One region of the Methyloligella solikamskensis genome, then DNA from elsewhere that is predicted to be linked to it. Evidence: predicted binding sites of a transcription regulator. Region 1 holds the regulator's gene; the other holds the start of a gene.
The links. The regulator PhoB, encoded in region 1, activates phosphate uptake and scavenging genes when phosphate is short. The targets are predictions, from matches to a motif close to TGTCATNNANCTGTCAT.
Positions count from the first base shown of each region.

Region 2: ACFQ2F_RS09830 (OprO/OprP family phosphate-selective porin) is a predicted target of PhoB. The motif match lies at 1,657-1,673, and genes of this name have one in related genera.

Region 1 is NZ_JBHTJO010000002.1:198,832-206,279, forward strand. Features, by position in the region: gene pstB (phosphate ABC transporter ATP-binding protein PstB) at 1-732, shown strand, start outside; gene phoU (phosphate signaling complex protein PhoU) at 768-1,493, shown strand; gene phoB (phosphate regulon transcriptional regulator PhoB) at 1,508-2,224, shown strand; gene ACFQ2F_RS13955 (GcrA family cell cycle regulator) at 2,430-2,942, opposite strand; gene ACFQ2F_RS13960 (aspartate aminotransferase family protein) at 3,404-4,597, shown strand; gene argF (ornithine carbamoyltransferase) at 4,684-5,616, shown strand; gene ACFQ2F_RS13970 (Hsp33 family molecular chaperone) at 5,619-6,575, shown strand; gene argE (acetylornithine deacetylase) at 6,572-7,448, opposite strand, start outside.
Region 2 is NZ_JBHTJO010000001.1:2,009,940-2,017,387, reverse strand. Features, by position in the region: gene ACFQ2F_RS09840 (FAD-dependent monooxygenase) at 1-515, opposite strand, end outside; gene modA (molybdate ABC transporter substrate-binding protein) at 691-1,491, shown strand; gene ACFQ2F_RS09830 (OprO/OprP family phosphate-selective porin) at 1,815-3,053, shown strand; gene ACFQ2F_RS09825 (hypothetical protein) at 3,450-3,794, shown strand; gene ACFQ2F_RS09820 (CDP-alcohol phosphatidyltransferase family protein) at 3,866-4,543, shown strand; gene ACFQ2F_RS09815 (TerC family protein) at 4,681-5,415, shown strand; gene ACFQ2F_RS09810 (hypothetical protein) at 5,566-5,955, shown strand; gene ACFQ2F_RS09805 (hypothetical protein) at 6,080-6,769, shown strand; gene ACFQ2F_RS09800 (hypothetical protein) at 6,794-7,225, opposite strand; gene ACFQ2F_RS09795 (ParA family protein) at 7,215-7,448, opposite strand, start outside.

The sequences.
Region 1 (7,448 bases):
CTGAACCTCTGGTATGGCCAGAAACAGGCGCTGCACGACGCCTCGTTGGAGATTTATGATGGCTCGGTGACCGCCCTGATCGGTCCGTCCGGCTGCGGCAAGTCGACATTCTTGCGCTGCCTCAACCGCATGAACGACGTCATCGACATCGTGAAGATCAAGGGCGACGTCGAGCTCGACGGTGAGGACATCTACGACCCGGACATCGATCCGGTTCAGCTCCGCGCCCGTGTCGGCATGGTGTTCCAGAAGCCGAACCCCTTCCCGAAATCGATCTTCGAGAACGTCGCGTACGGTCCGAAGATTCACGGCACGGCCACGAACAAGAGCGATCTGGAAGAGATCGTCGTGAATAGCCTGAAGCGGGCCGGCCTCTTCGAAGAGGTCAAGGATCGCCTGGACGAGCCGGGCACCGGTCTTTCGGGTGGTCAGCAGCAGCGGCTTTGCATCGCCCGCGCCATCGCGGTGAACCCCGAGGTGCTGCTGATGGACGAGCCCTGTTCGGCCCTGGACCCGATCGCGACCGCCAAGATCGAAACGCTCATGGACGAGCTGCGCGAAAACCTATGCATCGTGATCGTCACCCACTCCATGCAGCAGGCCGCGCGCGTCTCGCAGCGGACCGCGTTCTTCCATCTGGGCAAGATCATCGAGGTCGACGACACGACCACGATGTTCACCAACCCCACAGACGTGAAGACCCAAGACTACATCATGGGCCGCTTCGGCTAATCGACGCGGATCCTAAAGCCAAAAGGAACGGCCTTATGGAAGATCACGAGCATATCGTCAGCGCCTACGAGGAGGAGCTGTCGTCCCTGAACAACAAGATCGCCCGCATGGGCGGTCTCGCAGAGCAGGTGCTCGGCCAGTCCATCGACGCTCTTCAAGGGCGCGACCCGGAGCTTGCCGGCAACACCATTCAGCAGGATGAAGCCATCGACGCTCTGGAGAAGGAGATCGAGGAGCAGGCGATCACCATGATCGCCCGGCGCCAGCCGCTGGCCTACGACCTCCGTCAGATCATGGCGGCCCTGCGCATCTCCTCCGATCTGGAGCGCATCGGCGATCTGGGCAAGAATATTGCCAAGCGTGCGCTCGCTGTCGTCGAGGAACAGCAGCCCAAGCAGCTCATGTTGGGCCTGCGCCATATGGGCGAACTGGCTCTGGAGCAGCTCAAGGAGGTGCTGGACGCCTTCATCGAGCGTGACGCCGATGCCGCCCTGAAGGTCTGGTACAAGGACGAAGAGATCGACGCCATGTACAACTCGCTGTTCCGCGAGCTGCTGACCTACATGATGGAGGACCCGCGCAATATCGGGCTCTGCACACATCTTTTGTTCGGTGCGAAGAATATCGAGCGCGTCGGCGACCATGCGACCAACATCGCTGAGACGGTGTACTTCCTGGTCCATGGCACGCCGGTCTCAGACGAGCGCCCCAAGGGCGACAACACCAGCACCACCTTGCCGCTACAGAGATCAACTGGCTAACAGGCAGGTCGACCATGACCAACGGAACTGGAGCGAAAGTTTTAATCGTCGAGGATGAGGAGCCGTTGGCGCTCCTCCTCCGCTACAATCTCGAGGCAGCTGGCCACAGCGTCGAAGTCGTCTACCGCGGCGACGAGGTCGAGCTGCAGCTTGCGGAGAACTCCCCGGATCTCATCATCCTGGACTGGATGCTGCCCGGGATCTCCGGTCTCGAGCTCTGCCGGCGCATCCGCACCAACCGGGAATCCAGACACATCCCGATCATCCTGCTCACCGCACGCAGCGAGGAGAACGACCGCATCCGCGGCCTGACCACGGGCGCCGACGATTACGTCGTGAAGCCGTTCTCCGTGCCGGAGCTCATGGCGCGGGTGCAGGCCATCATGCGGCGCACCAACCCGGAGCGCATCGCCTCCGTGCTGAGCGCCGGCGATATCGAGCTGGACCGGGTCTCACACCGGGTGACGCGCAACGGCCGCCCCATCCATCTGGGGCCGACCGAGTTCCGGCTGCTTGAGTTTCTCATGCAGAGCCCGGGCCGGGTGTTCAGCCGCGCTCAGCTTCTGGATGGGGTCTGGGGGCGCAATGTCTATGTCGACGAGCGCACCGTGGATGTCCATATCGGCCGCCTGCGCAAGGCCATGATGAACGATTCCGAGCAGGATCCGGTCCGCACCGTGCGCGGCGCCGGCTATGCCTTCTCCGACGCGCTGGAGACGGCTTCAGCTTAAGGCTGCATCGTGGCCTTGATGGTGAGGTCGCTCGCGTAGGCGAGCGCGTCTCGAACCATGTGACCTCTGCGCACTCCGTGCCGGAGGCTGAGTGCTCCTTCGGTGTCAGGATCAAGCCAAAAAAGAAGGCGCCTCGGATGGAGGCGCCTTCTCACTTCCCCGCTTTTTGTGACCGGGCCCGCTGCAGACGGCCCCGGCCGTCCCTCTAACCGGTCGCGGACCGCTTATCGCGCCGCCGCTGCACGGGCTGATAGGCCATGCGCGAATGGTGCTCGCAATAGGGCACGCCGGTGTCGCTCCTGCGTCCGCAAAAATGGAAATCGTCCTCGCCGGGGTCGCCGATGGGCCACCGGCACATATGCTCCTTGAGGCTGAGGATGGTCGCCCGCTCATGCAGCGGGATCACCAGCTCCTCCACCGGCTGCGGCGCGGCCACCGTCTCCGGCTCTTCCTCGAATTCCGGCTTCAATGCCGTCGCGCCCCGCGTGGCGTAGACGACAGTGTTCTGCTTTGGCTGCTGTCGCCGCACCGGCGCTCGCCGAATGCGCGGTGAGCTTGAGCGGGTGGTGGTGGCCCGCGCCGACAGACCCAGCCGGTGCACCTTGCCGATCACCGCGTTGCGGGTCACACCCCCTAAACGCGCGGCAATCTGACTGGCGCTCAGCCCATCGGCCCAGAGCTTCTTGAGAAGCTCCACCCTTTCATCATTCCATGCCATTGATTGTGCCTCCTCGATTTTTTTCGGACTCAGAGTCCGCCCGCAGCCGCGAAAACGGCTGAGGCCATACTCTGATGTACATTTGAGATGGACCGCTCAGATATCGCGAAGGACGCCGCAACATCTTGTGGCCGAGCGGTTTCAACCCTACTAATTCCGGGGTTCGCCAGCAACCGTCCGCCACGGATGAGAGCCGATTTTTCCACCGGAATAGCCAGATTCTGCCATCGCTCGCGGCAGAACTCAATCGATCGTTAACCTCCTGTTAAGAAAGTTTCGTGGGTAACCCGTTGAAGTGTTGGGAAAGCCTGTGCACGAGCGGGGCGCAAATGGGCCCGGAGCCCAGATTGACAGCCAGCGCGGGCAGACCTAAAGCTCTTCTATTCAAAGCCGCCGCCGGGTTCGGCGGCGCTTTTGTTTTGGGCTTTTGCCACCAACGGTTTGCCAGCGAGGGAAAGCCGATGTCGGCCCTCTTTCCGACCTACGCGCGCTCCGAGCTTTCGTTCGAGCGCGGTGAAGGGGCCTGGCTCTTCACGGAGAAAGGCGAACGCTACCTCGATTTCGGTTCGGGCGTGGCGGTGACGGCGCTCGGCCACAGCCATCCCCATCTCGTTGAGGCGCTGAAAGCCCAGGCCGAGAAGGTCTGGCACGTCTCCAACCTGCATCAGATCCCGGACCAGGAACGCCTCGCCGAACGGCTCTGCAAGGCGAGCTTCGCCGACCGCGTGTTCTTCGCCAATTCTGGCGCCGAGGCCAATGAGGCCGCCATCAAGCTGGCGCGGCGCTACCACTACGCCAAGGGCCATCCGGAGCGCACCCGGCTGATCGCCTTCGAAGGCGCTTTCCACGGCCGGACGCTCGCGACGATCGCCGCGGGCGGCCAGGAAAAGCATCTCCAGGGCTTCGGCGAGCCCATGCCCGGCTTCGACCGTCTGCCCGCGGGCGACATCGAAGCGGTGAAGGCCGCCGTCACCGACGAGACCGCTGGCATCCTCATCGAGCCCGTGATGGGCGAGGGCGGCGTGCGCCTGATCGACCCCGGCTTCCTGCGGGATCTTCGCACCCTTTGCGACGAGAAGGGCATCCTTCTGGTGTTCGACGAGGTGCAGACCGGGATGGGCCGCACGGGCCGGCTCTTCGCTCATGAATGGGCGGGCGTGGAGCCCGACATCATGTCCCTCGCAAAGGGGCTGGGCGGCGGCTTTCCGCTGGGCGCTTGTCTGGCGACCGAAGAGGTCGGCAGCACCATGACCCCGGGCACCCATGGCTCGACCTTCGGCGGCAATCCGCTCGCCATGGCCGTCGGCAATGCCGTGCTCGACGTGCTGCTGGAAGACGGCTTCATGGAGCGCGTCTCGGAGACCGCCCTGCGGTTCCAGCAGCGCCTCGCCGCCATCAAGGATGAGCACAGCGATATTTTCGAAGAGGTGCGGGGCCAGGGCTTCCTGCTCGGCCTGAAATGCACGTCATCCGTCCCCAATGGCGATCTGGTAAAGGCGCTTGCCGCGCAGCATCTTCTCACCGTCCAGGCCGGCGACAATGTCGTGCGGCTCCTGCCGCCCCTGATCATCGGCGACGCCGAGATCGATGCGGCCTGCGAGAAGATCGAAGCCGCCTGCAAGACCGTCGCGCCCGCCACCGCGGCGACGGCCTAGCGGCAGCCAGAGAGCAAGAGACCTTAGGCCGAAAGATGCAAAAAGCGACCAGCCAAGCCAGCCATTCGAGTCCGCAGCCAGGGCAGATGAGCGCCGTACGTCACTTCCTGGATATCGACGACTTCGATACCGTGACTTTGAAGGGCATCATCGCCCACGCCCACGAGATGAAGGCGGAGCGCAAAAGCGATCTTGCCCCGCTTCTGCCGGGCGCCGTGCTGGCCATGATCTTCGAGAAGCCCTCCACCCGGACCCGCGTTTCCTTTGAGGTCGCGATCCACGAGCTGGGCGGCAAGGCCGTCGTGCTCAATCCGAACGAGATGCAGCTCGGCCGCGGCGAGACCATCGCCGACACGGCCAAGGTGCTCTCCCGCTACGTCGATGCCATCATGCTCCGCACCGGTCCTCATGAGACGCTGCTGGAGCTGGCCGAGAATGCCGACGTGCCGGTCATCAATGGGCTCACCGGCCGTACCCACCCGTGCCAGATCATGGCGGACATCATGACTTACGAGGAGCAGAAGGGCTCCATCGAAGGCGCCACCATCGCCTGGGTGGGCGATGCCAACAACGTGGCCGCCTCCTGGATCCACGCCGCGGCCCGCTTCGGCTTTACCCTGAAGATCGCAGCGCCCAAGGAATATCCGCCGGCCGATGAGTTCGTCGCCTTCGCCAAGTCAGAGAACGCCGATGTCATCGTCACCGAGGACCCGGAAGAGGCGGCCAAAGACGCCGATTGCATCGTCACCGATGTCTGGGTTTCCATGGGCGATGCGGACGCCGATCAGCGCAAAAAACTGCTTCGCCCCTATCAGGTGAACGCCGCCCTGATGGAAAAAGCGAAATCAGACGCCATATTCATGCATTGCCTGCCCGCCCATCGCGACGACGAGGTGACCGCAGAGGTCATCGACGGTCCGCGATCCGTGGTCTGGGACGAGGCGGAAAACCGGCTCCATGCGCAAAAGGCGATCCTCGCCTGGTGCCTGGAGTCCAAGTCGAAACAACTAGGAGACTGACGATGGCTGGGCCATCTCAGGAGATGGCCGAGCTGGTCATCCCCAAAGACGATCTCGCGCTCCCCTTTCAGGCGGAGCTGTCCCATGTGACCGGTCGGCTGGTGAAGCTCGGCCCCACAGTGGACGACATCCTCTCGCGCCACGACTATCCCGAGCCCGTCTCGGAGCTGCTGGGCGAGGCGGTGGCGCTTGCTGCGCTTCTGGGCGCTGCGCTGAAATTCGAAGGCAAGTTCATCCTCCAGGCCTCGACCGACGGGCCCGTGGATCTGCTGGTGGCGGATTACCAGACGCCGGGCCAGCTGCGCGCCTATGCCCGCTTCGACAAGGAGCAGGTCGACGCGCTCGGCACCGACGGCGTTGATTCCGCGACCCTTCTCGGCAATGGCCACTTCGCCATGACCATCGATCGCGGCCCCGACATGGAGCGCTATCAGGGCATCGTGCCGCTGGAGGGCGAGACCTTAAGTGAGGCGGCGGATATCTATTTCCGCCAGTCCGAGCAGCTTCCGACCTTCCTGAAGCTCGTCACGGCCAAGCATTACCAGGGCGAGGACAAGAGCTGGAGCTGGCGCGCCGGCGGCCTTCTTGTCCAGAAGCTGACCACCGAGGGTGGCCTGGCGTCGGAGGCCGATGAGGCGGCGGAAGACGAAGACTGGAACCGAGCGAGGCTGCTGGCCGAGACGGTGGAGGACCACGAGCTCCTCGATCCCACGCTCGCGGCCGAGCGTCTGCTCTACCGGCTCTTCCACGAGGAACGCGTGCGGGCGTATTCGCCCCTGCCGCTCGACCCCTATTGCAGCTGCTCCCGCGACCGCATCGAGAACATCCTCACGAACTTCACCGACGAGGAGGTCGAGGATATGACGGTCGACAACGAGATCGAGGTCACCTGCGAGTTCTGCAACAAGCAGTACAGCTTCGATCCGGCGGAGATAAACGCCAAGCGCAAGCCGAACTAGGCTGAAAGCCTATCTTTCAGCTTGCCGAGAAACGTCATGCAGGCGTCGAGCTGATCGACGCTGACGAACTCGTCCGGCGCGTGGGCCTGGGAGATGCTCCCGGGCCCGCACACCACCGACGCGCAGCCGGTCTGCTCGAACAGCCCTGCCTCCGTGCTGAAGGAGACAGCGTGAGGCGCATTGAGCCCCGTGAGGCTGAGGGCCAGCGCCACCGCCTCGGAGTTCGCCGCCGCCTGCAGACCGGGTACATGCACCTGGCGCGCCGTCTCGATCCCGGTTTCTTCTGAGACAGCGTGCATCTTCGGCAGCAGCGTCTTCTCGGCATAAGCCTGAAGCTTCCCCGGAATGGCGTCGGCGCCGTCTTCCGGCAGGCTCCGCATCAGCCATTGGAATTGGCAGCTCGCAGGCACGATGTTGCTGGCCGTGCCGCCTTCGATCGTGCCGACCTCCGCCGTGGTGCGCGGCGGATCGAACCGATCGTCCCGGTGCTCCTTGGCGATCTCCTCCACCAGCCGTTCGATCTCCATGATCAGCGCGGCGGCGTAGCGGATGGCGTTCAAGCCCTTGTCCGGCTCGCTGGAATGGACCGAGAGCCCGGTCACCGTGGTGGTGAGCACATCGATCTGCTTGTGGGCGTCGACGACTTCCATCGTTGTCGGCTCCCCGACGATGGCGATGCGCGGCATAGGCAGGTTCTTCCCCAACCGCTCGATCATCGGCCGCACGCCGACACAGCCGATCTCCTCGTCGTAGGACAGAACGATATGGATCGGTTCTTTGAGGTCGGCGGCGACGAAGCTGGGCACGCTTGCCAGAACGCAAGCCACGAACCCCTTCATGTCGCAGGTCCCGCGGCCATAGAGCCTGCCGTCC
Region 2 (7,448 bases), on a different contig from region 1:
TTCGTCACGATCTGGCGGCCATCGGCGCAGGTCAGCCGGGCACATTCGTCTTCGATGGCGATCTCGGAAACCGGGCTCGACACCACCGGCATCTCCTGCACAGCCCGGTCGTAAAGCGCCTGGACGAGAACCGGATTGGGGATGTTGTAGCCAAAGGCGGGCAAGCCAAGCTCCGAGGCCCGGAAGATCACGTCCGGCGCCGGTAAGATGGGGCTTGCGGAATCCACGATACGGATCCCTTCGAGCGGCGCGGACTCCGGCGCGAGCCCATCCCAGACGCCGAGCTGCTTGAGGAGCGCGATGGAGCTGTCCATCAGCGCGGCGGTGCGGGTATCGCGCGAGACGCTCGGCGCCTCGGGCGCCGGTCCGACGAGGCAGATCCTTGCCTCCGTCCCGCGCGCCACATGGGTGAGCGCCAGGGCCGTCACCAGACCGGACGGACCGGCGCCGACCACGACCGCATCGAACGGCGCGCCGGAAAAGGAATCGAAATCGGCAGAAGAGGCATCGTTCATGGGGGGAGTTTCGCACCCCGTTTCACGGTTTGAAAGCGCCTGTTTTGCCGCGAACCGCCGAATTAGCGGATTAATCGGTTGATACTATTGGGCGAACGGCTTTCCACCATTGATCGGTTTCGAACCCTTGCGGAAAATCGTATGACTCACCCGTAATATACGGGAGGGAATAACGATGAGGCTTGGATTTGCGATTGTTTTGGCGTTCGTGCTTGCGCTCGGCGCCAGTGGACAGGGGGTGCGGCCGGCAGCGGCGCAAGAGACGGACCAAGAGACGATCCCGACCGTGTTCGCCGCCGCAAGCCTCAAGGACGCCCTCGACGGCGTAAACGCGGCCTGGGAGGAAGTGACGGGGCATGCTGCGCGGATCTCCTATGCAGCAAGCTCAGCTCTGGCCAAGCAGATCGCAGAAGGCGCGCCGGCGGATATCTTCTTCTCCGCCGATCGGGACTGGATGGACTTCGTGGAAGCGTCCGGACAGGTGAAAGCGGGAACGCGCGAGGACCTGTTGGCCAACCGCATCGTGCTGATCGCGCCAAAGGACACCGACACCGCGCTGGAGATCGCTTCGGGCTTTCCGCTTAAGGAGGCGCTGGAAGGCGGGCGCCTCGCTATGGCGAACGTGGATGCGGTGCCTGCCGGAAAATACGGCAAGGCGGCGCTCCAATCTCTGGACGTCTGGAGCGCGGTCGAAGGCAGCGTCGCCCAAGCCCAGAACGTGCGCGCCGCTTTGGCTCTCGTGGCCCGCGGAGAGGCGCCGCTGGGGATCGTCTACCGCACAGACGCGTACGCAGAGCCGCGCGTCCGAATCGTGGGAACCTTCCCCGAAGACAGCCATCCGCCGATCATTTACCCCGTAGCGCAACTCTCGGGAGCAACCGCCTCAACCACAACGGAATTTCTCGACTTTCTCCGCGGAAAAACCGCCGCGTCCATCTTCCGCGACCAGGGATTTGGTGTCCTGGCGGCCGATTGAGGCATGCGGAAGAAAAGTATCGCCCAGTCAGTGCGTTAAAAGCGTCCGTTCACACGTGTGTTTCGTTTGTTTGTGTATCCCCGCGGGAGGACTCGCGTTGGGGCGCCATCACGCGCGTGGCTCGTCTGCAACAGTTCCGGGCTGAATCTGGAACCGACGTCTGAGTGTCACGAGCCTGTCATGGCTCGGGAAATAGAAACGACCCATTCGCTGCGTGCGTCTCGCGGCCTAAAAAACAGGCACGCATCGCACGAACTGGCAGGGAAGCTTCTAAGTCCTTGAAGGACAATAGGAAAAGAAGCGCGATTGAAGAGGAGTCAATTATGATTGGGGGACTGGGTAAGATGAACCGCATGCTGCTTGCAGGCGTGTGCGCCGTGGCGCTTCTCGCCACCGGCGTCACCGCAGCCAAAGCCGGCGACGACGAGGATCTTGACCTCAAGGTCAAGTGGAAGGGCGCGCCCGAGTTTTCGAGCAAGGACGGCGCCTTCAAATTCAAGGTCCGTGGCCGGATCATGGTGGATTACACCAATGCCGACCAGGATTTCGCCATCACCGGCGAGCCGGATGTCGATGCCACTGAGCTTCGCCGCGGCCGTCTCGGCGTCGAGGGCGTTGTCTATCACGACGTCAAATATAAGTTCGAATACGACTTTGCCGGCGACGGCGAGGTGACCGATGCCTACCTGCAGTACAAGGGTCTGCCGGTTGACATCACCCTGGGTCAGTTCAAGACCCCGAACTCTCTTGAAGAGCAGACCAGCTCCCGCTTCATCACCTTCATGGAGCGTGCCGCCATCACCGACGCCTTCGATTTGGAGCGTCAGCTTGGTGCCGGCCTCTCCTATAAGAAGGAGCAGTGGACGGCAGCTGCCGGTATCTTCGGCCGGAACATCGCGGATGAGGCTAACGAGGAAGGCACGACCTTCGCCGCTCGTGTCACCGCCGCCCCGATCCTGACCGATCGCCGCGTCGTTCATTTGGGCGCCAGCTATCGTAGCCGCGACAACGGCGACTACGAGGATCTGGGCCTGTATCGCTACCGTCAGCGCGCCGCTGACTTCCACCTGACCGATCGCTTCGTCAATACCGGCCAGATTGGTGAGAGCGACGACCTCTGGGGCCTGGAAAGCGCCGTGGTGCTTGGGTCCTTCTCGCTGCAGGGTGAATACATGCAGCTGACCTCCGAGGTTCCCGCCGACATCGACTTCAGCACGCACAGCCCGACCTATGATGGTTGGTATCTCAGCGCGAGCTACTTCCTCACCGGTGAGATGCGGAACTACGACGAAGGCGAGTTCGATCGCGTCCACGTCAACCATCCGGTCAACGAAGGCGGTTGGGGTGCCTGGCAGATCGCCGGTCGTTACGACACGATCGACCTCTCCGAGGGCGGCTGCGAGGAATGCGGTGAGCAGAACACCTGGCTTATCGGTGTGAACTGGCATCTCAACGACTACACCCGTCTGATGCTGAACGTGAACCAGTCCGAGATCGATGGCGGCATCAATGACGGCGCCGACATCACCGGTGTCGGCCTCCGTGCCCAGGTCGACTGGTAGCCTCGAGGCCGCCAACCGATCGTAGAAAGACAGCAGAACCAAAAGACTGACAGTCCCTGACCCTCCGCCGCCCTGAAACGGGGCGGCGGTTATTTTTCGAAGGATCGGGAGAAGGCGACGGCAAGCTCTCGGAGCTGCTGCAAGGCGAAGCTACAAGACGAAAGAGCCGCCCCATCTAGGGCGGCTTTTTTGTTGTTCTGCGGGAACGTCCGCTAATTCCGGGCCTCTGAGGGCTACGTTGCGGATTTGCAACGAAGATTCCGGAAATTGCAGCGATCCCCGTCCATTAAGGCCTACACAACGCGGTTGAACGAGGCTTTTGCCGCAAGCCGTGCTATCATTAGGCAAGAACGGGGAAGGACCATGAGAAAGGGCTCTCACACAATTGCGGCATCTATGGCGCTCCTGATCGCGGGCGCCACCCCGGCTTTCGCCTTCAACGAGGTCGAGACCGCGCCTGCGCCGAAGCAGCCGACCGATCTTCGCCAGGAAGCCTCAAAGGCGCCCGGCCTGAGCGTTGCGCCTGCGCCGCACGCCTCTGAGCTCGGCACGCCCATGGCCGCAGACGCCACCCATTCCACAGACGTTCAGATCTTCAGCTTCGGCGTTCTGCCGAGCTTGGATTTCGGCCTCGACGTGATGTACGGCCATTCCGACGATCCGGCCCTGGATCCTGCCGGCAAGCCCGATGACGAGGTGAACGATATCGGCGTCGTCGGTACGGTGAAGCGCCGATTCTAGGGACTCGGCAACGAAGCCGCGCCCCATCCGTTACCTTTCCCATGAAACCGCGGGTCACGAAGCCTCCTATATTGCGGGCCGCCGCCGTCCATGTTCTGACCGCCACGGGCGCGTGCCTGGCCTTGCTCGCCATACTCGCCGCCGCTGACGGCAACTGGCAGCTCATGTTCGCATGGCTCGGCCTGGCGCTCTTCGTGGACGGGATCGACGGTCCGCTCGCGCGCCGCTACGGCACCAAGGAACATCTGGCCCGCTGGAGTGGTGACGACCTCGACAACATCGTCGACTATCTCACCTACGCCTTCGTGCCGGCTTTTGCGCTGGCCATGTCGGACCTGCTGCCCGGCGGCACCGCGCTCATTGCAGGCTTCGCCATCCTGCTCAGCAGCCTGTTCCATTTCTCCGATAGCAAGAGCAAGACGAAGAGCAATGAGTTCGTCGGTTTCCCGGCCGTCTGGAACGTGGTCGCCCTGTTCCTCTTCGCCTTCGGCCTGCCGCCTTGGGCCAATCTCACCATCGTGCTGATCCTGGCGGTGCTCACCTTCGTGCCGACCCCTTACGTCCATCCCGTCCGTAGCGAGCGGCTGCGCCTGATCAGCATCGCGGTCACGCTGCTCTGGCTTGTGGCCGCAGCCGCAAGCCTGCTGCATGACTTTCCGTCGCCGCTCTGGATCAAGATCCTGCTTCTCGGCACGGGTCTCTACTTCGCGATCGCCGGGTTTTTCACCGCCCGGGCGGCGAACGACTAGGGCAAAAACGCCTGTGGCCGAGAAGTCATGGCGCGGAGGCGAGTGTCGCAGCTTCAACCTTGGCCGTAGACCTCGCGGTGCCGGTGCATTATTAGCGGTGCGGCAATCACTCTAAGGACTGACCTCCCGCACCGCGAATGTTCGACTGGCTGACCGACCCGCATATCTGGGCGAGCTTCATTGCGCTCAGCGCCATGGAGATCGTTCTCGGCATCGACAATGTCGTCTTCATCTCGCTCATGGTTTCGCGGATGGAGGAGAGCAGGCGGCTCATGGCGCGCCGCGTCGGCTTGCTGCTCGCTCTGGTCTTCCGGGTCATCATGCTGGCGGGCATCGCCTGGCTGATCCACTTCACCAAGCCGGCCTTCAGCCTTCTCGGTTACACCTTCTCCTGGCGCGACCTTATTCTCATCGCCGGCGGCCTGTTCCTGCTGGTGAAGGCGACCCGGGAGATCCATCACGACATCGAGGATGCGGCAGAGACGCCGGAGGCGAAGCCGGTCACGGACTCCCTGACCTCCGCGATTGTCCAGATCGGCGTGATCGACATCGTCTTCTCGGTGGATTCCATCATCACGGCCGTCGGCATGGCCGACCATGTCGAGGTCATGATCGCTGCCGTCATGGTGGCCATCGCGGTGATGTATTTCGCATCCGAGCCCGTGGCCGAGTTCATCGAGCGTCACCCGACCACAAAGATGCTCGCGCTTTCGTTCCTGATGCTGATCGGCGTGGCGCTGATCGCCGACGGCTTCCAATTCCACATTCCGCGCGGCTACATCTATTCGTCCATGGCCTTCGCCGCCATGGTGGAGGTCATCAACGTGATCGCCACGAACCGGCGTCGGGCGCGCGATAAGTCGGAGTCCTGACAAGACGGCTTAAGGGTTTTACCTCCCGGTAACCGTGCCCCAACTTGGCCACGCAACTACCACCCCTGAGCCCCAAATCGACCAATTTTCCTGGGTCCTATAGCGCTTAGCAAAAAGCGCCACAAATTTTCGAGACTCAGGACGCAACGAATGAAACTCAAGTCACTCCTTCTGGCCGGATGCGTTGCGCTGGCCCCGGCTGCAGCCGTCGCGGGCGGCGCCAGCCTCTCCGGCGACGAGCTCCGCTCCGCCGTCAGCGGCAAGACCGTTTATCTTCGCATCTCCGGCTTCGAGCTTCCGATCCAGTATTCCGCCAATGGTTCCATGCGCGGCCGCATGGGCTCCGTCGCAGCCAGCTTCGCTGGCGGCGAGAGCCCGACCGATGCCGGCACCTGGTGGGTCAAGGGCGATCAGCTCTGCCAGAAATGGAATAGCTGGATGGAGGGTCAGTCCTACTGCTACCGCCTCTCCAAATCCGGTTCGACGGTAAACTGGGTCCGTAATGACGGACGCTCCGGGACGGCTCGCATCAGCGGCTGAGTGCTTCTTTCGAAGCCATCAGACGTTGAGCTTCTTGTTAAGAGAGCCGTCCCATAACAGGGCGGCTCTTTTTGTTTGGGTGGAGGGGTCCACCCGCTGCGCAAAATATGAATGGGTTGCTGCCATGTTTTCACTCGCCTCGCTTCCAGATTTGTCGCTCTTCGTTCTCGATGCCACGACCATGACCATGGTGGCCGGCGGCGGTCTCGCCGTGCTGCTCATGGCCCATGCGACGGGCCGTAGCTGGACCCGTGCCTTCGTGCGGGACAAGGCCGGGCCGGGCAGCGTCGGACAGAGCAATTTCTCCTCCGATCCGGAGATGCCGAACCTGAAGCCCAGGCGAGAGCTGCCGACCCTTCAGGAGGCCAATTCCATCGGCGACCTGGAGCGTCTGTTCCGCCAGATGGCCAAGCCCTACAATCAGAACGAGACATACCGCCGCTTTATCCAGCGTGCCGGCGTCGAGCTGCGGCCCCAGGAGCTCTGGCTGCTGAATCGGTTGAGCGTGATCGTCGGCGCCCGTTCGGAGCATCTGCCCGAAGCGCTGCGTCATCCGGCCGAGCGGATCGCGACGCCCTTGGCCGCGCTGCAACGCCAGGGCCTGGTCTCCGACGGTGACGACAGCTTGCGGGTGACGGAAGAGGGCCGGGCGGTTCTCGTAAAGATCGAACGGGCCCGCACGGAGTCTCTGGCAGAGCTGTTCAGTGAGTGGGCGCCGGGCGGCCATTACGAGATCAACAAGATCCTGGACCGTTTCACCAAGACCCTGAGCAAGACGATGCCGCCGGAGGAAGAGATCTCCGAAAGCGCGTAATCGACGAGGGGAAGGGGAAGCCGCTTAGCGCTTGCCCTTCGCTTTCGCCTTCATGGATTCGAGATCGAGCGTCCGGCGCGGCTTCCGCTTCGCCGGACGTTTTGTTGTGCCCGTATCGGGCGGGGCGACGACCTTCGCCCGTCCCGCCGTGAGCGCCCGCAGGTGATCGCGCCGCGCTGCGGGCCGCGCCTGGCGCAGCTCCTTGTTGTGAGGATCCATCTTGTTGAGCAGCGTGCGGATCTCCGCATCGCTCATCCCGTCGATGATGGATTCGAAGGGAGAGGGGCCGATCGCCTTCTTCACCGCGCGCACCGAGTCCACGTCGGGCTTCGCCTTGATCTGTTTCACCACCAGCGACCGTGCCTGCTTATCGGCATCCGGCTTGATGTCGGAGAAGACCTTTGCGTTCCCCGAGATCTTTCCGAGCACATTCAGCCCGTTCAAGCTAACCGCCATGGACAGCCTCCTTGGTTTCCTTTGCCAGGCCCTCGAGCACGGGCAGCACCTCCGGACCCCACTTGTTGGTGAAGGTCGGCTCGGTCCCCGTCCGCCCCAGCGCCTCGGTGATGCGGGTCCGCTCCGGAATCTGGGTCTTGAACATCTTGAACGACGGTTCTGACTTGTACCGCTCGTTATACATCTCGTTAGTGTAGCGGTGATGCTCGCGGGTCTCCCGCTT